One region of the Cupriavidus sp. USMAA2-4 genome, then DNA from elsewhere that is predicted to be linked to it. Evidence: predicted binding sites of a transcription regulator. Region 1 holds the regulator's gene; the other holds the start of a gene.

What was found. The regulator FliA, encoded in region 1, starts transcription of late flagellar genes. The targets are predictions, from matches to a motif close to CTAAAGTTTNNNNNNNNNNNGCCGNTA.
Region 2: a site for FliA is predicted at 8,317-8,343, ahead of fliD (flagellar filament capping protein FliD). Genes of this name have one in related genera too.

The regions. Positions count from the first base shown of each region.
Region 1 is NZ_CP017749.1:2,012,273-2,022,438, reverse strand. Features, by position in the region: gene flgA (flagellar basal body P-ring formation chaperone FlgA) at 1-569, shown strand, start outside; gene flgM (flagellar biosynthesis anti-sigma factor FlgM) at 723-1,019, shown strand; gene BKK79_RS28950 (flagella synthesis protein FlgN) at 1,089-1,547, shown strand; gene BKK79_RS28945 (flagellar protein FlhE) at 1,801-2,262, opposite strand; gene BKK79_RS28940 (RNA polymerase sigma factor FliA) at 2,262-2,978, opposite strand; gene BKK79_RS28935 (MinD/ParA family ATP-binding protein) at 3,099-3,932, opposite strand; gene flhF (flagellar biosynthesis protein FlhF) at 3,937-6,297, opposite strand; gene flhA (flagellar biosynthesis protein FlhA) at 6,308-8,398, opposite strand; gene flhB (flagellar biosynthesis protein FlhB) at 8,395-9,537, opposite strand; gene BKK79_RS28915 (hypothetical protein) at 9,913-10,166, shown strand, end outside.
Region 2 is NZ_CP017749.1:2,363,031-2,373,196, forward strand. Features, by position in the region: gene BKK79_RS30410 (amidase) at 1-285, shown strand, start outside; gene BKK79_RS30415 (MFS transporter) at 290-1,513, opposite strand; gene BKK79_RS30420 (TauD/TfdA dioxygenase family protein) at 2,044-2,916, opposite strand; gene BKK79_RS30425 (Bug family tripartite tricarboxylate transporter substrate binding protein) at 3,044-4,072, opposite strand; gene BKK79_RS30430 (IclR family transcriptional regulator) at 4,171-4,818, shown strand; gene gdhA (NADP-specific glutamate dehydrogenase) at 5,108-6,487, shown strand; gene fliD (flagellar filament capping protein FliD) at 6,587-8,053, opposite strand; gene BKK79_RS40705 (hypothetical protein) at 8,438-8,782, opposite strand; gene BKK79_RS30450 (haloacid dehalogenase type II) at 8,951-9,679, shown strand; gene BKK79_RS30455 (L-serine ammonia-lyase) at 9,714-10,166, opposite strand, start outside.

The DNA of each region.
Region 1 (10,166 bases):
AGAGCGCCGGCCTGCCGGGCAAGGTCAGCATCCAGGTCGTGCCGCCCTCCGGCGGCCGCGCTCCCGAATGCGAGGCGCCCGACCCCTTCCTGCCGCCGGGCGGCTCGCCCTGGGGCCGCGTCACGGTCGGCGTGCGCTGCGGTGGCGAACGTCCGTGGATACGCTACGTGCAGGCACGGGTCGGCGTGTTGACCGACTACTACGTGGCAGCCCGCGCGATCGCCCCCGGCGAACCGATCGGCAGCGCCGACCTGCAAGCTCGCCAGGGGGACCTCGCGATGCTGCCGCGCGCGGTGGTGACCGACCCGGCGCAGGCCAACGGTGCCGTCGCCGCCACCCGCATCGCCGCCGGCTCGCCGCTGCGCGCCGACCTGCTCAAGCGGCCGGCCGCCGTACGCAACGGCCAGACCGTGTCGGTGACCATCGAAGGCGAGGCCTTCCAGATCAGCAGCGAAGGAAAAGTGATGAATGATGCGCCGACGGGCGGCTCGGTGCAGGTGCGGCTGAAGAACGGCCAGGTGGTCACCGGGCTGGTGCGCAGCGGCGATACCGTGGTACTGCAGCAATAGGCGCGGCAAAGCGACCGGCCGGGCGGCCGGGTACGCGGCGCAGCGGCGGGATGGCGTGCGACAATGCGGGCTTGCGATGCCCATGCGGCAAGGCGGCCCTAAAGTTTGCGGCCGGGCGTCCGATATGCATGTGGAACCCAGCAAGGAACAGTCGTGAAGATCAATCAGTCCACTTCGTCCAGGACCGGCGCCCCCGCCGAAGGCACGGCGCGCGCCACCACGGCCCCCGCTCCCGCCCCGGCCACGGCAGCCGAGGTGCAGACCAGCCCCCTGAGCGCCCAGGTCCGCCAGATCGGCGCCAGCCTGAGCCAGGATAGCGACAACGACATCGACACGGCCCGCGTGGAGGAAATCCGCCAGGCCATCGTCGAAGGCCGGATCAAGATCGATCCGAGCAAGATTGCCGACGGTCTGCTCGCCACGCTGCGCGAGCTGAACCAGGGCCAGTAAGCGGTCCGCGGCAGGAACCCAGCAGCGAGCCGAGAGCGAACGGCATAGAGCGCCGCGCGTGGAGAAACCATGAGCCTGCCCCTGATCCAGATCCTGCATCGCGAAACCGAAGCCGTGAAGGCATTCGCCGAGGCCCTGGCCGACGAACGCGAAGTGATGAAGAGCGGCGACGCGCAGGCGCTCGGCGCGGTGCTGGACCGCAAGACGGCGCTGGCCTCCGCGCTGGCCGAACTGGGCGCCGCGCGCGAAGCGCAGATGGCCGCCGCCGGCTTGCGCGCCGGCCCGAACGGCATGCTGGTCGGCCTGCGCATCGACCCCGCCGTGCATCAGGCCTGGCGCACCCTGCGCCTGGCCGCGCTCGGCGCGCACCAGGCAAGCACGCTGAATTCGGCGGTCATCGCCACCCATCTCGAACACACGCGCGCGGCCATCCAGGTACTGCGCCAGCGCGGCATCGATGCCGGCCTCTACGGCCGCGACGGCCGCACCCAGAACGCGGCATCCGGCCTGAGCCTGGCGCGCGGCTGAGGCCACTGCGGCGGCTGGGACTGGCGCGCGCTCGCAGCGCCCCGCTCGGGCTGGTGACATGGCCGCGCGACGATGGTCGCACGATCGCCCCTCGCTACCGCGCCGTCCGGCGCCGCCATCCTCTTCCTTGAACTGAACTGAACTGAGCTGAGCTGAACCGAGCCGGATCGGCCGAGGACGGCGTCGCGGGTGTCGCCGCAGCGGCGGCGGAACATCGCCGCCGGCCGCAGCGGCGGCGGACCGCTCTCAACGATCAGCGATAGTCGACGATGACCTGGTTGGCGCGCCCCTGCAGCACGGGCGCCAGCGCGCCACGCCCGGGTGCCAGGAAAGCAAAGGTGAAATCCTGTGCGGCGGCATCGCCGCGGAATGCCTCGGTGTGGCCTTGCGCCGCCGGCAACAGCACGCATCGGCTGCCATTGCACAGGTAGACCTGGAGATCATGCGGCGGCACGCCGCTGAAGGTGTACTGCCAGCGCACGGATGTCACCTTGCCGGTCGCCAGCGCCGGCATCGCGCCGGGCCGCAGCGCAGGCGACAGTATGCGCATCCCGCGCACGGACAGCATCGGCCCCTGCACCACGCTCTGCCAGGCATGACCGGGACCTCCCTCGTCCGCCCGGACTGGCGGGACGGCGGTCGCCAGGCCGAGTGCGGCGACGCCCGTCGCAACGCATGCCTGCACGCGCGGCGCGGCGCGGCCGGGCCCTCGCATCAGAGCAGTCCCCGCAGCTGGCCACGCAGGCGCGCGATGGCCTGGCCGCGGATCTGGCAGACACGCGACTCGGTCACGTCCAGCACGGCGCCGATCTCGCGCAGGTTCAGCTCCTGGTCGTAGCACAGCGACAGCACCAGCTTCTCCCGCTCGGGCAGGCGCTCGATGGCGCGGATCAGCGCTTCGCGCATGCCGCTCTCCATCAGCACCATCAGCGGGTCGCTGTCTTCGTTGACGCCGAGGTGGCGCTCGAGGAAATCCTCTTCGCCGGAGCGCTCGAAGTCCTCGTAATGCAGCAGCTGGCAGCCGTGCACTTCGTTGAGCAGCAGCTGGTACTCCGGCAACGGCATCTCGAGATGCTCGGCCACTTCGGAATCGAGGGGCGTGCGGCCAAGCTTCTGCTCCAGGCTGCGTATGGCCCGCTCGATGCGGCGGGTGAACTGGCGCAGGCTGCGCGACTGCCAGTCGTTGGCGCGCACCTCGTCGAGCATGGCGCCGCGGATGCGCTGGCTGGCATAGGTCTCGAAGCGCGCGCCGTGCGTGTCTTCGTAGCGCTTGGCCGCGTCCAGCAGGCCGATCATGCCGGCCTGGATCAGGTCGTCGAGCTGCACGCTGGCCGGCAGCTTGGCCGCCAGTTGCAAGGCGATGCGGCGCACCAGCGATGCGTGTGCCTTGACCAGATCCGTCTGTTCGAGCTTTCCCTGAACGGTGTACATGGTGGGACTCTCGTGGCTTCTAGAGCGCAGCGCCGGCCGCGCGCGTACCGTGCAGGGACCGGGGCCCGATGGCTTGGGCCCGGTCGATGGCCTGGGGGAACGATACGTGCGGCATCGGCGTCAATGAATGCGTGGGCTGGTCGGAGGCGTCGCCGAGGCGACGCCGGGGAAGGTGGTGGACGCGGCGCGCATGGGCCACGCGCCGATGCTGCTGGCGATGCGGCGCAAGGCCATCGTCGCCGGTGCGGCGGGGTAGGCATCGACCACGCCGCGACCCAGCTGCTCGCTCTGCCTGACCAGCGGATCGAGCGGCAGATAGCCGGCCCACGAGGCCTCGATGCCGAGATACTGGCTGGCGGTGCGGGCCAGGTTGCCGGCCACCGCGCCGGCGATGCCCTCGCCCGCCGCCGCATTGACGACGAGCTGGAAATGGCGGATGGCGTAGCGGTGATGCAGTTGCTTGATGCGCGCGTAGGCCGCGGTGATCGAGGCCGCCTCGGGGCGCATCACCACCAGCAGGTTGTGCGCGGCGCCGGCCAGCGCCGACAGCGTCCCCTGGCCGTCGGCGCGGGCATCGGCCAGCACGGTGCGGAAGGCGCCGAAGGTGCCCGGCAGGCCGCCGCCGGCCGGGCCGGCAGCGCCCGCGGGCAGCACGGCGACACCGCTGGGCCCGGCGGCACCGAGCGCCTGGTCGAGCGTCGCCTGTGCGGCCAGCACCTGGGCCAGCGTGCCGCGCGGCGCGGCTCCGGCCAGGTGCGCGGCGCGCGCGCCCGGGGCATCCTCGTCGACCAGCAGGACGCGCTCGCCCTGCATGGCCAGCGCGCTGGCCAGTCCGAGCGCGACCGTCGTGGCGCCGGCCCCCGGCTCGCTGGCTACCACGGCGATGTGCCGTGTGGCGCGCGGCGCCAGCAGGCGCCGCAGCCCCTCGGCCTGATCGGTTGCCAGAGTGTGCACAGACCTACTCTCCTACGGATTCCAGTTGTTGCTCGGCAGCGGACGTATCCGCACGGACCGGGTCCGCCGCAGCGGCACGGTTTGCGCGCACGGGATAGCCCTCCAGCACGTCCAGCAGCGCCAGCAGGCGCGCCAGGCCTTCGACCAGCGCCTGGCCCGGCGCCGCTTGCGCGGCCTTGCCCGCGGCGCGGCCGGCCAGGCGCGAGAGGAAGCCGGCCGCCACGGCGCCCGGCTCGCATTCGAGACGCAGGGCGGTCAGGCCGGCCTGCAGCGCCATCAGCGCGGCGCGGCATTGCGCCTCGTCCGCGGCCGGCACGGCGCCGCGGGCAAGATGGTCGAGCGCGTGGCGCAGCGTGCGGAAGCGTGCCTCGGCGGCCAGTGCCCAGCGCGCCCACTGCGCCAGCCGCGCGGATTCATCGGCCAGGGCGGGGTCGCACAGCAGATAGCTGGTGTCCAGCAGGCGGCCGCTGTCGCGCTCCACCAGGCGGGAAACCAGCAGGCAGGCATCGGTGCCGCCGTCGGCATTGCCGCGGCCGGCACGGCGCTGCAGCGGACCGTCGGGCACCCGCACCGGCACCTGGGCCAGCCATTGCACGGCATCGCAGCCCTGCTCATGGAGTTCGCCCACGGCATGGAAGGTCAGCGTTTCGGCCAGGGCCTCGACCTTCCAGGCCGTGCCTCCGCTGAGCATGCGCGCGCCCTTGCGGGCCCGCGCCAGCCAGCGTTCGCCGCCTTGCTGCCAGCGCGCCAGCACGGCCGGAGCCGGCAGCGCATCGACCATGTTGACGACCGTACGCGTGGCCGCCAGCGCGGCGCGCAGCGTGGCGGCCTCGGTTTCGCCGCTGCCGTTGCGTGCACCGCTCACGGCGGCGGCCAGCGGGAAGCCGTCGCGATCCGACAGCCACAGGGTCGTCTGAACATGGTGCGGGGCCCGGCGCCCGCCAGCCGCGAACTGGGCGGTGGCGGACAGCGCCAGCACATGGCGATCGCAGCCGCGACCGAGGTCGCGGCAGGCAGCTTCGCGCACCTGCTGCGCGACGCTGCGCAGCGATGCGGCGTCGTCGTCGCGCTGCTGCCACAGCGCGCGCAGCAGCGGAAAACCCTGCGTACCGGCATCGAGCTCGGCCACGCAGGCACCGACCGCATCGGCACTGTCGCTCAGCGAGCGCAGCATGTCCTCGGCGGCGGGACCGCGCTGCGCCTCGGCATCCTCGAGGGCGCCGGCCTGGCGGCGGGCCACGTCCGCATCGGCGAAGACCGAGCCGCGGCGGGGCGTCAGGAAGGCGCGCTCGACCAGGGCCGGCGCCTGCGCCAGCTCCAGGTGCTCGGGCACGCGCTGGCCGGTGGAGGCGTAGAACACCGGCAGGCGGTGGCGGATGACGACGTCGAGCACCGATCCCAGGTGCGTGGCTTCGTCCAGCTTGGTGATGATGCAGCCGTCCAGGCCGCAGCCGGGCTCACCGCCGAGACCGGCGTCCTGCCGGTAGGCGTGCACCACCTCGTTGAGCGTATCGCCGTGGCTGGCGCCATTGAGCAGCAGCACGCGCTGCACCGGTGCCTGCACGCCGGCCAGCATGGCGATCTGTTCGGACAGGTTGCGGTCACGCTGGCTCATGCCGACCGTGTCGACGATGACCAGGTGCTTGTCGGCCAGCGCGTTCAGCGCGAAGCGCAGGTCGGCCGCATCCTTCACCGCGTGCACGGGCACGCCGAGGATGTCGCCATAGATGCGCAGCTGCTCGTGCGCGCCGATACGGAAGCTGTCGGTGGTCAGCAACGCCAGCCGCTCCGGACCGTGCTTGAGCACGAAGCGCGCGGCGAGCTTGGCGGTGGTGGTGGTCTTGCCGACGCCGGTCGGCCCGATCAGCGCGAGCACGCCGCCCTGGGCGAAGAGTGCTTCCTCATCGGCCAGCACCTGCACCTTGCGCGCCAGCTCCTGGCGGATCCAGGCCATCGCCGACTGGCGGTCGTGACCGACCGGCAGGTGCGCCAGCAGCGTGCGCGCGAGCTGCCCGGAGAAGCCCGCGCCGGCCAGCCAGGTGAAGAGCGACTCGCGCAGCGGGTCGCCCGTCGCCACCGGCACGTTGCCCATGCCGGCGAACTGGCGCTCGATCAGCGCGCGCATCGACTTGAGCTCGCCGCGCAGCTCGCCCATCTCGGCCTCGTCGTCGCGCGCCGGTGCGGGCGGCACATAGAGCTGGGCGCTGCTGGAGATGGCGCCGACATCGGTGTCGCGCATGGCGACGATCTCGACGCCGCCATCGACGGTCCGGTTGGACAGCACCACCGCGTCAGGCCCCATCGCCTCGCGCACGCGCCGCAGGGCCTCGCGGCCATTGGCCGCCACGAATTTCGCTACGCTCATCGCGCCTTCCTCATGCTGCACCGCCGATCACGGCGGTGATCCTGATGTTTCGGTTGTCGGGGACCTCGGCATGCGACAGCACCTTGAGCTGCGGCAGCGTACGCCGGAGGAAACGAGCCAGCAGCGCCCGCAGCGGCGGCGGCACCAGCAGCACGGGTGTGTAGCCCATCTGCTCCTGCCGCTCCACGCAGGCACGCGATTGCTGCAGCAGGGCGTCCGCCAGGCCGGGCTCTAGGCCCCCGCCGCTGTTCAGCACCTGGGTCAGCACGCGCTCCAGGCCGGCTTCGAGGCCGACCACCTGCATTTCCGCCCCGTTCGGGTACAGCTGCTGCGTGATGGCGCGGCCCAGCGCCACGCGCACCAGCTCGGTCAGCTCGCTGGGCTCGCTGATCTTGGGCGCGTGCTCCGCCACCACGTCCAGGATGGTGCGCATGTCGCGGATGGGTACCCCCTCCTCCAGCAGGTTCTGCAGGACCTTCTGCAGGCCGGTCAGCGAGATGGTCTTCGGCACCAGGTCCTCGGTCAGCTTCGGCGATTCCTTGGCGATGCGGTCGAGCAGCTGCTGCACTTCCTGGCGGCCCAGCAGTTCGGCCGCGTGCATCTGGATCAGGTGGTTCAGGTGGGTCGCCACCACGGTGCTGGCATCGACCACCGTGTAACCGAAGGCCTGCGCGCGCTCCTTGTGCGCGGCGTCGATCCACACGGCCGGCAGCCCGAAGGCCGGATCGCGCGTCTCGGCGCCCGGCAGGGTGCCGCTGACCTGGCCGGGGTTGATCGCCATCCACTGCCCCGGCGCCGCTTCGCCGCTGCCGATCTCCACGCCCTTGAGCGTGATGCGGTAGGCGTTGGGCTTGAGTTCGAGGTTGTCGCGGATATGGACCACCGGCACCAGGAAGCCGATCTCCTGCGCCATCTTCTTGCGGATGCTCTTGATGCGGCCGAGCAGCTCGCCGTTCTGCGCGCGGTCCACCAGCGGGATCAGTCGGTAGCCGACTTCCATGCCCAGGGGATCGACCATGGTGACGTCGTCCCAGGTCGCCTCGGTGGATTCCGGCTGCGCCTGCGCGGGGCGCGACTCGCCCTTCTTGCTGGCCTGCGCGTCGGCCTGCTGGCGCTGCGCCAGGTAGCGCCCGAACCAGATCAGGCCGGCGCCGAACAGCAGGAAGGCGATGTGCGGCATGCCCGGGATCACGCCCAGCAGGCCGATGATGGCGCCCGTGATATAGAGCACGCGCGGATTGGAGAACAGCTGGCCGGTCAGCTGCTGGCCGACGTCTTCGTCGTTCGACACGCGCGAGACGATGACACCGGCTGCAGTGGAGATCACCAGCGCGGGAATCTGCGCCACCAGGCCGTCGCCGATGGTCAGCAGCGTGTAGTTGCGCACGGCCGTGGCGAAGTCGAGGTCGTGCTGCACCATGCCGACCACCATGCCGGCGCCGACGTTGATGAACATGATCAGCAGGCCGGCCACGGCATCGCCGCGCACGAACTTGCTGGCACCGTCCATGGCGCCGTAGAAGTCGGCTTCCTGGGCCACCTCGGTACGGCGCTTCTTGGCGCCCTCCTCGTTGATCAGGCCCGCGTTGAGGTCGGCATCGATGGCCATCTGCTTGCCGGGCATCGAATCCAGCATGAAGCGCGCGCCCACCTCGGCAATACGGCCCGCGCCCTTGGTGATCACCATGAAGTTGATCACCACCAGGATGGCGAACACCACGATGCCCACGGCGAAGTTGCCGCCCACGAGGAAGTGGCCGAACGCCTCGATCACCTTGCCGGCGGCATCGGGGCCGCTATGGCCCTCGAGCAGCACCACGCGGGTGGAGGCGACGTTCAGCGACAGGCGCAGCAGCGTGGAAAACAGCAGCACTGCGGGAAAGGCGGCGAAATCGAGCGGCCGCTGGGTGTACATGCCCACCAGCAGCACCATGATCGACAGGGCGATGTTGAAGGTGAACAGCAGATCGAGCAGGAAGGGCGGCAGCGGCAGCACCATCATGCCCAGGATCATCACGATCAGCAGCGGGCCCGCCAGGGCTCGCATCTGGCCGGCGGTCTGCCCGCCGGGCAGCTTCAGCAAGGAGGTCAGGGCATTCATGCGCGGCTTTCCGGTACGGCGAGTTCGTCAGGCACGAGAAGGTTGCTGGGAGCCGCGGGCTGCGGTCCCTTGGAGTAGTGCCAGTGTTTCAGCTGGAAGACCCAGGCCAGCACCTCGGCCACGGCGGTGTACAGGCCGGCCGGGATTTCCTGCCCCAGTTCGACATGGCGGTGCAGCGCGCGCGCCAGCGGCGGCGCCGACAGGATGGGGACGCGATGCTCGACCGCGATCTCGCGGATGCGTGCCGCCACCAGGTCGCTGCCCTTGGCCACCACACGCGGTGCGCTCATGCGGCCTTCCTCATAGCGCAGCGCCACCGCGAAGTGGGTCGGGTTGGTCACCACCACATCGGCCTTGGGTACCTCGGACATCATGCGTCGGCGCGCGGCTTGGCGCTGCTGCTGGCGGATGCGGCCCTTGACGTGCGGATCGCCCTCGGTTTCCTTGTGTTCCTGCTTGACCTCTTCCTTGGTCATGCGCAGCTTCTTGTGGAACTGCCAGAACTGCCAGGGCACGTCCAGCCCGACCACGACCACCAGCGACAGCACGACCAGGCCGGAGCAGTACAGCACCAGTTCGAGCATGTGCAGCAGTGCTTCCTGCACCGGCACGTTCATCAACGAGATGGCCTCGGGCAGCCGGCGCCACAGCACCCAGGCTGCCACGCCGCCCACCAGCACGGATTTGGCGATCGCCTTCAGCAGCTCGGCCAGCGTCTGCATGGAGAACATGCGCCCCAGACCCTGCAAGGGCGACAGCCGGCCGAAGTTGGGCTGGAGCGACTTGGTGGAGAACATCCACCCGCCCAGCAGCAGCGGCGCGGCCAGGGCCGCCACGGTCAGCAGCGCCAGCAGGGGCATCAGGGCCAGCAGGCTGTCCCAGACCACGTTGCCGAACTGGGACAGCATGCGCGATACGTCGAAAGCGGTGGCCGGCTCGAAGCTCAGGCTGTGGCGCATGCTGGCATCGAGCCGGCGCCCAAGCGGCGCCCCGAGCGTCGACAGGCCGGCCACGCCGGCCAGCAGCATGATGAAGGTGCCGAGCTCGCGCGAACGGATCACCTGCCCCTCCTCGCGCGCCTTTTCCAGGCGCCGGGGTGTGGCGGGTTCAGTTTTCTCGAGATCGCTTTCTTCGGACATGGACGCTCCGTTGCGAAGCGCCAGGCGGCCCTTCGTCAGTGACGATTATCAAAGCGGGCCAGTCCTGCCATTAGCGGGAATAGGGAGGGGAATCGGTTGCTGTTTGCGTGATCAGCGGCAGCCACCAAGGCGGAGTTCCGCCTCTTGCGAGGGATAACGGACGGGGCCGGGGCAACTTGAGCGACGGGGCGACAGATGGGGGCGGACCCGTGCCGTGGGCTGCCGCGGCATGGTATCGGCCTTCTCGGCCGTTAATTCAAATTTTTTGAATAAATGATCCACGACTCATCGCCTTTCCCGCCCGGAAGGTTACCTATCATTGCGTTCAAGGACGGCACGACGCCTTCTGGAAAATTAAACGAACTGGAGAGAATCATGCACAACGCTATCACCCGCAAGCTGGTTTCCACCCTGGTGCTGTCCCTCGCCGCCGCCGCTGCCGGCAGCGCGCTGGCCGCCGGCCCGAAGAACATGCAGCCCGGCGACAAGTACGGCTACGACTTCCGCAGCGCAGTGCATGACGTGTACACGGAAGGTGCGCGCGGCGGCAGGTTCGATGCCTTCAGCGAAGGCGCCCGTAGCGCGAAGTTCGATCCGTACACCGAAGGTGCGCGTGGCGCGAAGTTCGA
Region 2 (10,166 bases), 350 kb from region 1:
GCGCAGGTCTTCCCCTTCGCCATCGAGGAGCGCTGGCCGGCCCGCATCGGCGCGCGCGAGATGGACAGCTACCACCGCTGGATGGAAGTGGTGACGCCTGGCACGCTGTCCGGCTGCCCGGTCATCAGCCTGCCGGCGGGGTGGAATGCGCAGGGCCTGCCGATGGGCGTGCAGATCATCGGCAGGCCGCGCGACGAACTGTCGCTGCTGCAGCTCGCGCATTGCCACGAGCGCATCACCGGCCTGCTGCAGGCGGAGCCGCCGGCGCTGGCGCCGGCCGGCTAGCCTGTCATGGGGTGGAGCGGGCAGCCAGGACGACGCCGGCGGCCGACAGCAGGGCCGAGACGCCTGCCAGAACGATCGACGAGGTGTAGCTCCGGTACAGGTCGAACAGCAGGCCGGCGACGCTGCCTCCGGCCACGGCCGCGATGCCTACGGCGATGTACAGCGCGCCCAGGATGGCGCCCAGGTTGCCGGTACCGAACCACGTGCTGGCGACTGCCGGATACAGCGCAATGCAACCGCCATTGGCCGCACCGAAAAGGAGGGCGAAGGCGGCGAGCGCAAGGAAGCCCTGCGCCGAGCTCCACAGGCCGCACAGGACGGCCAGGCTCAGCGTCACGAGCACCAGGAAGCGTTGTGGTCCCATCCGGTCGCCGATCCGGCCCAGCACCAGGCGGCCGCCGATGTTGCCCACCCCGATCAGGCCGATCAGCAGGTTGGCCTGCGTGACATCCAGGCCCTGTTGTTGCGCATAGGGATTGATGTGGACGAGCGCGAGGAACAGCCCGATCGATCCGAAGAAGATGGCCGAGAAGAGCCACCAGAACCGTGCCTGGCGCGCTGCCTGGCGCAGCGTGATGCCCGTGCCTGCCGGCGCCGCTTTCCTGGAGACGGCCGCGTCGGGGCGGATGCCGTCGGGATGTTGTCCCAGTTCCTCCGGTCTTCCGCGCAGACTGGCGGCCGCGGCAAGGCCAAGCAGGGCGATGGCGCCGGCATAGACCTGCATGGTGCTTTGCCAGGACAGGTGCTGCATCAGCGCGCCGGCGGCCATCGGGCCCATGAGGGTGCCCAGGCCGGTCCCGGCCAGCGCCAGGCCGGAGGCCGAACTGCGGTGGACGATGAACCAGCGCTGGATGGTCGAGACCGCCGGCACATAGACCAGGCCGACGCCCAGCCCCACCAGGATGCAGAACGCGGCGAGGAACAGCGTGAGCGAAGACGAGAGCAGGCTGCTGGCCAGGAAGCCCAGTGAGAGCAGCAGGATGCCGGCGCTGGTCACGGTGCGCACCGGGATGCGGTCGCTCCATGCGCCCGAGAACACTCCGATCACGTAATAGATCAACGCCGTCAACGAGAAGATCGACGCCGTGGAGAAGCGGCCCGCATCGAAGTTCGTCTGCAGGACGGTGAAGAATGCGCCGAAGGAATAGGCTGCGCCGAAGATCAGCGCCAGCAGGAGATGAACCGCTCCTACCATGTACCAACCGCGGAACTGCTGCGTGTTCTCCATCAAGGTCTCCTCGTCCTCTGTGCCGCGATTCCGGATGCGGCCGAATGCCCTGCGGCCACGTCCGCGTTGACGGGCGGCTTCACCGGAGTGCCCGTGGCGTGGAGGGTTCGGCCATGCTTTAGATATCCGCCCTACCTATACCTGTATATACAGATTCGGGTGACGAGTTTGATGCAATTCGGGCCATTGCGTCAACCAGGAGGCAAGCTTTGATCCGCAGCGTTCAGGGCAGGTGGTTCTGCGGCAAGCGCCAAGAAAGCGGCAAGGCCGCGGAGACAAGCCATGGGTCCGTTCATGAGCCGGTACGGCGAGGGGGCCGCGGGCGCGCGGCCAAGGCACCCCGTGCCTTCTTCCGCCTGTCTGCGTGCCGTCGAGGCCCGCTGCGCCTGCGCCAGGCCGACCGTCAACTGGGCGGCGCAGAGGCCGGGCAAGCGCTCCGACAAGGAGCGGCTCCTCGGCAGTCTGCATGGCGAGCCGTCCCAGTCGCCATGGCGGGCCGGCTGGCGCGGCAGGTCGCTGCAGCCTACCGCTCAGGCTACGCCGACCGGCCGCGTGCCGGCGATAGTGGTGCGGTGCAGCTCGCGGTCGAAGCCGTCGTAGTCGTTCATCGCCAGGTGCTGGGTACAGCGGTTGTCCCATACGGCCAGCGCGCCCGGCGTCCAGCGGAAGCGGCAGGTGAACTCTGGGCGGGCGGCGTGCTGGTGGAGGTACTGCAGCAGCGGCGCGCTTTCTTCCTCGCTCATGCCATCGAAGCGCAGGGTGTAGGTGCTGTTGACGTAGAGTGCCTTGCGGCCGGTGGCCGGGTGCACGCGCACCACCGGGTGCACGGCTTCGCGCATGGCACGCTCGTCGGTGCGCACGTCCATCTTGTGGGCGGGGTCGCCGTTGTTGACCACGGCGCCGTTGGCGCCATAGGAGCGCACCGGGCTGTGCACGGCATGCAGGCCTTCCAGCACGCTCTTGAGCGTGTCCGACAACGCGTCGTAGGCACGGTACATATTGGTCCACATGGTGTCGCCGCCGTAGGGCGGGATCACGCGCGCGTACAGGGCGGAGCCGAGCGGCGGGATCTCTGCGTAGCTCATGTCCGAATGCCACAGGCCGCCGAAATTGCGCTTGGTCTTTTCCTCCCGGCCTTTCATCACCGGCAGGATCTCCGGGTGGCCGGGCAGCGCGCGCACGAAGGGCACTTCGAGCAGCGGCCCGAAGCGCGCGCTGAAGGCCTTGTGCTGGGCGGGTGTGAGCTGCTGGTCGCGGAAGAAGATGACCAGGTGCTCATGCAGCGCAGCCTCGATCTCGGCGAAGACCGCATCGGGCAGCGGCGCGGCCAGGTCGACGCCGCGGATCTCGGCGCCGATGGTGCCGGCAATGGGTTGGATGTCCAGGGTCTGGGTTTGCGACATGGGAGTCTCCTCTTCGGGGTAGGGGGCGTGCCGGATGGGCGGGGTGGAATCGGGGAGGCCGTGCGGCGCCACCGCACGGCGTCCGTTGCAGGGGAGGGCCTGGTGAGCGGTGCACACTGCGCGGAGCTCACTGCACGGTGATATGGGCGCTGCGCACGAGCTGGCCCCACTTGCGCGATTCGCTGTCGATGTAACGGGCGAATTCCTGCGGGCCGGCACCGGACACGATGCCGCCCATCTCGTCGAGCTGGCGGCGCACCTCGGGCTGTTTCAGGATGGCCTGCAGCGCCTTGTCGAGCCTGGCCACGATCGGCCTGGGCGTGGCGGCGGGGACCAGCACGCCGAACCAGCCGGCGATCTCGTAGCCGCGCAGCCCGGACTCGGCCATGGTCGGCACCTCGGGCAACTGCGGCGAGCGCTGCGCGCTGGTGATGGCGAGCGCGCGCAGCTTGCCCGTCTTCACCAGCTGCAGCGCCGAAGGCATGTTGTCGAACATCATCGGCACATGGCCTGCCATGGTGTCGTTCAGGCCGGGCGCGCTGCCCTTGTAGGGCACGTGCGTCAACGCCACGCCCGCCATCGACGCGAACAGTTCGCCGGCCAGGTGGAGCGAGGTGCCGGCCCCGGGCGTGGCGAACCCCAGCGGCGCGGGCTGGCGCTTCGCATAGGCCAGCAGGTCCTTGACCGAATGCACTGGCAGCGCCGGGTTGACCACCAGCAGGTTGGGCACGGCCATCAGCATGGTGACCGGGGCGAGGTCCTTGACCGGGTCGTAGGGCAGGTCGCGGTACAGCGACGGGTTGATCGCGAGCGGGCCGATATTGCCCATCACCAGCGTATAGCCGTCGGCCGGCTGCTTGGCTGCGAAGTCGGTGCCCAGGTTGCCGCCGGCCCCTGCCTTGTTCTCGATCACCACCGGCTGGCCGAGCTGTTCGCCCAGCTTCTGTCCGACCACGCGCGCCAGCATGTCGGTGGAGCCGCCGGGCGGGTAGGGCACGATCCAGCGGATCGGCCGGCTCGGCCACTGGTCCGCGGCGTGCACGGCGACGAACGGTGCCAGCGTCGCCAGCAGGGTGAGTGCGAGGCCGAGCGCGTGGCGCAGGCGGGAAGGGCGCGTGCCGGCGCATGCCGGGGCGCGGGTCTGGGGGGCCGTCATCTTGTTTGTCTCCGGAATTGGGGTCGCGGTACTTGCCACGCCCTCGTCCTTGGTTTAGTATGTTCACTAGATGAACTAGATGTGCTCATAGTGAACGAATGAAGAGTAATCGATCGATCCAGCGCTGTCTAGCGATCCTGCAGGCCTTCCGCCACAACGGGAGGCCGACGCTCGCCGAACTGTCGCGCGCGGTCGACCTGCCGCACCCCACCGTGCTGCGCTTCCTGCTGACGCTGGAGGAGGACGGCTACGTGGCGCGTGAAGACAGCCGCTGGCGCCTGACCACGCGCATCTTCGAGATCGGCTTCGCCGCGCTGGAGAGCCTGGGTGTGACCGAGGCCGTGCAGGAGGTGCTGCAGCGCCTCGCCGATGCGTATTCAGGTACTTCCAACCTCGGTGAGGCGGGGGCCGACGGCGTGATCATCGTCGGCCGCGCGATGGCGCCGGCGGAACGGCGCCGGCTGGTGGTGATGAACCTGCGCGTGGGCAGCGTGCTGCCGCCGGCCAGCGCGCTGGCCATGGCGCTGGCACTGCCGGTGGGGCAATGGAGCGAGCTGGCCTATCCGGAAAGCAACCAGATGTCGGTGTCGGTGCCGCTGCCGGCCGGCGGCTCGCGCCGGCTGTCGCTCGGCATCTCCACCGCGACGGCAGAGGCGCCGCCGGAGCGCATCGTGGCCGAGATCGTGCCGGCGCTGCAGCGGGCGGCAGCCGACGTCAGCCGCATGATCGGCCTGGCGCCGGTCTGAGTGTGCATCGGCGCGTCGGCGTGCCGGCCTTGGAGGGCCGAGCGGCGCCACCGGCGGCTATCGCCCATTCTCCCGCGCGGATCCGCTGTTTCGCTCCTTCCTTCTATTTCGCTCCGCACCGAAGTAGTGCTAATCTTCGCCCTTGCCTCAGACATTCATCCACGATCTTGAATGTCTGGACATTGGCTGGCCGGGACACGACCCCGCGCGGCCTGCCGCAGGTGTGCCGGGTTGCCTTCCCGGGGCGCGTTGCGGTGTCAACAGTGGCACGCCGTCCGCACAGGCGTCGATGGCGCGCCTCCTGCCAAGCACAAGCGAGACATCCGTGGCTTCACTCACCCTTGACACCTTCCTGGCCGGCGTCGCCCGGCGCGACCCCCATCAGCCCGAATTCCTGCAGGCCGTGAAAGAGGTGATGCTCACCCTCTGGCCCTTCGTGCAGCGTCATCCCCGTTATGCCGAGCTGGCCCTGCTGGAGCGCCTGGTCGAGCCGGAGCGGGTGATCCAGTTCCGCGTGGCCTGGACCGACGACCAGGGCCGCGTGCAGGTCAACCGCGGCTTCCGCGTCCAGCACAGTTCGGCCATCGGCCCCTACAAGGGCGGCATGCGCTTCCATCCCACCGTCAACCTGTCGGTGCTGAAGTTCCTCGGCTTCGAGCAGACCTTCAAGAACGCGCTCACCACGCTGCCCATGGGCGGCGGCAAGGGCGGCTCGGACTTCGATCCCAAGGGCAAGTCCGACGGCGAGGTGATGCGCTTCTGCCAGGCGCTGATGAGCGAGCTGCACCGCCACCTGGGCGCCGATACCGATATCCCCGCAGGCGATATCGGCGTGGGCGGCCGCGAGGTCGGCTTCATGGCCGGCATGATGAAGAAACTGTCCAACCAGTCCGCCTGCGTCTTCACCGGCAAGGGCCTGGCGTTCGGCGGCAGCCTGATGCGTCCCGAGGCCACCGGCTACGGCACGGTCTACTTCGCGCAGGAGATGCTGCACCGGCGCGGCCGCGATTTCGACGGCCTGCGCGTGCTGATCTCCGGCTCCGGCAATGTGGCGCAGTACGCCGCGCAGAAGGCGATGGAGCTGGGTGCGAAGGTACTGACCGTGTCGGATTCCGGCGGCGTGCTGCACTATCCCGAGGGCATGCGTGCCGGCCAGCTCGAGGAGCTGATGGCCTTCAAGAACGAAGAGCGCGGCCGCCTGAGCGACTTCGCCGCGCGCCACGGACTGCGCTTCGAGGCGGAGCGCACGCCCTGGCACGTGCCGGCCGACGTGGCGCTGCCGTGCGCGACGCAGAACGAGTTGAACGGCGCCGACGCCGAGCGCCTGCTGGCCAACGGCGTGTTCTGCGTGGCCGAGGGCGCGAACATGCCGTCCACGCTGGAGGCGGTCGACCGTTTCCTGGAGGCGCGCATCCTCTATGCACCGGGCAAGGCCAGCAACGCCGGCGGCGTGGCCACCTCCGGGCTGGAGATGTCGCAGAACGCGATGCGGCTGTCCTGGCACCATGCCGAGGTCGACGAGAAGCTGCACGCGATCATGAAGGATATCCACCAGAACTGCATCCACCACGGCCAGAAGGACGGCGGCTACATCAACTACGTCGAGGGCGCCAATATCGCCGGCTTCGTCAAGGTGGCCGACGCCATGCTGGCGCAAGGCGTGATCTGACGCCGGGCGGCGCGCGGCCGGCCCGCGCGCGCCAAGGTAAGAAGGGGCGCCCGCGGGCGCCCCTTCTTCGTTGCCGGCCGCGATCGACGGCCGTCCCGCTCAGTTCTTGTTGTTATTGGTGTTGTTGATGGCGTTGAACTGCTGCGTCAGGTAGCTGCTGGTCTGGTTCATCCGCTGCACCACCAGGTCCAGCTTGGCGAACTGCGCGCGATAGCGCTCCATGTTGGCATTGATGTTGTCCTGCGTCTTGGTGTAGTCCTTCTGCAGGTCCTTCAGCGACTTGTCCAGGCCGTCGGTGGCGAGCTTGAGCGCGCCCTTGTCGCCGTTGAGGTCGTCGATCGCCGTGCTGATCTGCTTGGCATAGCCATCGGCCTTGCCCTCGCCGACGAACAGGCGCGTGACGCCGCTGACATTGTCCTTGAGCGCCTTGCTCAGCTTGGTGTCGTCGATGGCGAGCGAGCCGTCCTTCTGGAACGAGAGGCCGATCTGTGCCAGGTTGCTGATGCCGCCCGCAGCGCTGCCCGCCGAGGCGTTGAGGATGTTGCGCAGCTTGGTCTGGATGCCGCGCAGCACGCCGTCGCCGGTCAGCACCGAACCCGTCTTGGTGGTGCTGTCGACGGCAGTCAGCTTGCCTGCCATGTTGTGCAGGTTGTTGAAGGCGCTGACGAAGGCCTGCACGGCCGACTTGACGTTGTCGAGGTCGCGCGTGACGCTCAGGCTGGTGGTACCCACCTTGTTGAGCGTCAGCGTCACGCCCTGCGCGGCGTCGGCGACGGTGTTGCTGGCGCTGGTGACCGCCATGCCGTTGATGGTCAGGTTGGCGTTGGTGCCGCGCACGGTTTCCCTGACCCCGCTGGGCTGGTTGGCCTGCTCCGGATCGTAGCCGAGCAGGCCCTGCAGTTCGGGCGAGCTGGCGCTGATGCGCATGGTCGTCGCCGCCCCCGTCTTGTCCGAGGTCAGCACGATGCGGTAGGGCGTGTTGCTGCCGTCGTTGGCGATGCTGGCGGTGACGCCGATGCCGGCCTTGTTGATGGCGTCGCGGATGCCCTGCAGCGTGTTGTTGCTGCTGTCGATGGTGACTTTCTTGGTGGCGTCCGCGGTGGCGCTGAAGGCGGGATTGACGTAGGTGCCGTAGGTCGGCGAAGCAGGGTCCTCGTCGTAGCCGCTGACCGAGCCGAAGTCGAACACCAGGGTGCCGGTGCCGATGGCCCGGGTCTGGCTGGCCTGGCCGGCGGCGACCAGCGACTGGGCCTGGGCCAGGCTCTTGACGTTCACGGTGTAGCTGCCCGGCGTCGCATTGGATGCGGTGGCCGCGCCCAGGATCTCCGTCGAGCCGACCGAGGCCTTGGTCACGCTGAAGGTGGCCGTGTCCGCCAGCTTCTTGGCGGACGCCTGGAAGGCGGCCAGCATGCTTTTGACGTTGCCGTAGGCCGATACCTTGGCCTGGTAGGCGGCCTGCTTGTTCTTCAACAGATCGAGCGGCTTGCTTTCCGCCGCGGACAGCTTGGTGAGCAGCGTGTTCAGGTCGAGACCCGACCCGACGCCCAGAGAGGTGATGGATGCCATCGGCGTTACCCTTCGAATTTTGAGTTCTTCACTGTGTAGCCGGCACGCCAGGACCGGACGCCGTGCGGCAATGGCGGCACGCCGGTGACTGGCACCGGCGGCCGGCTTGCGCGTTCATTGGCGGAGCCCGGCCTTCCCCCGTTGCGAGCGCCCGGACCGATCGCGGTGCCGGCTCCAGGCCGGCCGCCGCGCGGGCGCTTCCTTCCCGCCAGGCGGGGGAATGTATGACATGCGGAGAGACTTCATCTGTCTCCATCCTGCATTATCGGACGGGGCCTGGCGATCTTTAGCGGAGAAATGAGGGGGATTCCGGTGCCATGGCGGGCGACCGGGGCGATTCAGGAGGGGGGCGGGGGATCGGCGGCGGTCCTGGTGGCGGGAGCCTCAGGGCGCGCGCCGGTCTGCGCGCAGCCGTGCCGCCCGCTGGTTCCATTGCGAGAACAGCGTGTCCAGGCAGGCCACCGTGGTACAGGCATCGCGCCGCGCGAGGAAGGCGTCGATCTCCGCCTGGCGGATCGCGCCGGCCTGCAGCAGGCGCTGCTGCTGGGCGCGGATGCGGCCATTGCCCATGGCCAGCAGCGCGTGCTCGCAGATCAGCCGCGCGGCCGGCGTGCCGGGTGCCGCGCAGTCCGGCTCGGCGGTGCGCGCCGTGCCCGGGCTGGCGAGGGCCGCGAGGGTGGCGAGGGTGGCGAGGCCCAGGGCGGCGCTCGGGCGGGTCAGAGGTGGCATCGGATCGGCATCGAAAATGTCCGGCGGCGTCGCGGCGAAGGTCCGGAGCGAGAGGATACACGTCCGGGCCGCGCCGGCGCGTTTCGCCGCGCACGGGTATGATCCGCGCAAGCCTGCGGGCATCGCGGCCCGCATCGGACCCTCTTCCACCACAACAGGAGAACAAGCATGGCAGGCGATCTCAGCCAGACGGTGCGCGCACTGGTGTTCGATGTGTTCGGCACGGTCGTCGACTGGCGGACCTGCGTGGCCCGCGAGGCCGCGCCCTTCCTCGCGCGGCACGGACTCGCGGTGGAGCCGGAGGCCTTCGCCGACGCCTGGCGGCGCGAATATGTGCCGGCGATGGCCGAGGTGCGCAGCGGCCGGCGCGGTTTCGTGCGGCTCGATGTGCTGCACCGGGAGAACCTGGTGCGTGCGCTGGCCGGCCTCGGCGCCGACGTGGCGCGCATCCCGGGCGCGGAGCTCGATGCGCTCAACCTGGCCTGGCACCGCCTCGACCCGTGGCCGGACAGCCGCGAGGGCCTGCAACGGCTCAAGCAGCGCTTCATCATCGCGCCGCTGTCGAACGGCAACATCCGCCTGATGGTGGACATCGCCAAACGCGCCGGCCTGCCCTGGGACGCCATCCTCGGCGCCGAGGTGGTGCGCGACTACAAGCCTTCGCCGGCGGTCTACCTGCAGACCGCGGAGATCCTGGGACTGGCGCCGGCCGAACTGTGCCTGGTCGCCGCGCACAACGGCGATCTCGCCGCGGCACGCGCCTGCGGCCTGTCCACGGCCTTCGTGGCGCGTCCGCGCGAGCATGGCCCGGCCCAGTCCACCGACCTGGCCGCCGAGCAGGACTGGGACGTGGTCGCGGCGGACTTCGGCGAGCTGGCGCAGCGCTTCGGTTGCTGAGCGCGCCGCGCCGGGAGCGCGCGGGCGCCCGCCGTCAGCACTCGACCACGTTGACGGCCAGGCCGCCGAGCGAGGTTTCCTTGTAGATGGCCTTCATGTCCTCGCCGGTCTGCTTCATGGTACGGATCACGGTGTCGAGCGAGACGTAGTGGCTGCCGTCGCCGCGCAGCGCCATGCGCGCCGCGTTGATGGCCTTGACCGCGCCCATGGCGTTGCGCTCGACGCAGGGGATCTGCACCATGCCGCCGACCGGGTCGCAGGTCAGGCCCAGGTTGTGTTCCATGCCGATCTCGGCGGCATTCTCCACCTGCTGCGGCGTGCCGCCCTGGGCGGCCGCCAGCCCCGCGGCCGCCATCGAGCAGGCCACGCCGACCTCGCCCTGGCAGCCGACCTCGGCCCCGGAGATGGACGCATTGGTCTTGTAGAGGATGCCGATGGCGGCGGCGGTCAGCAGGAAGTCCACCATGCCTTCCTCGTCGGCCCCCGG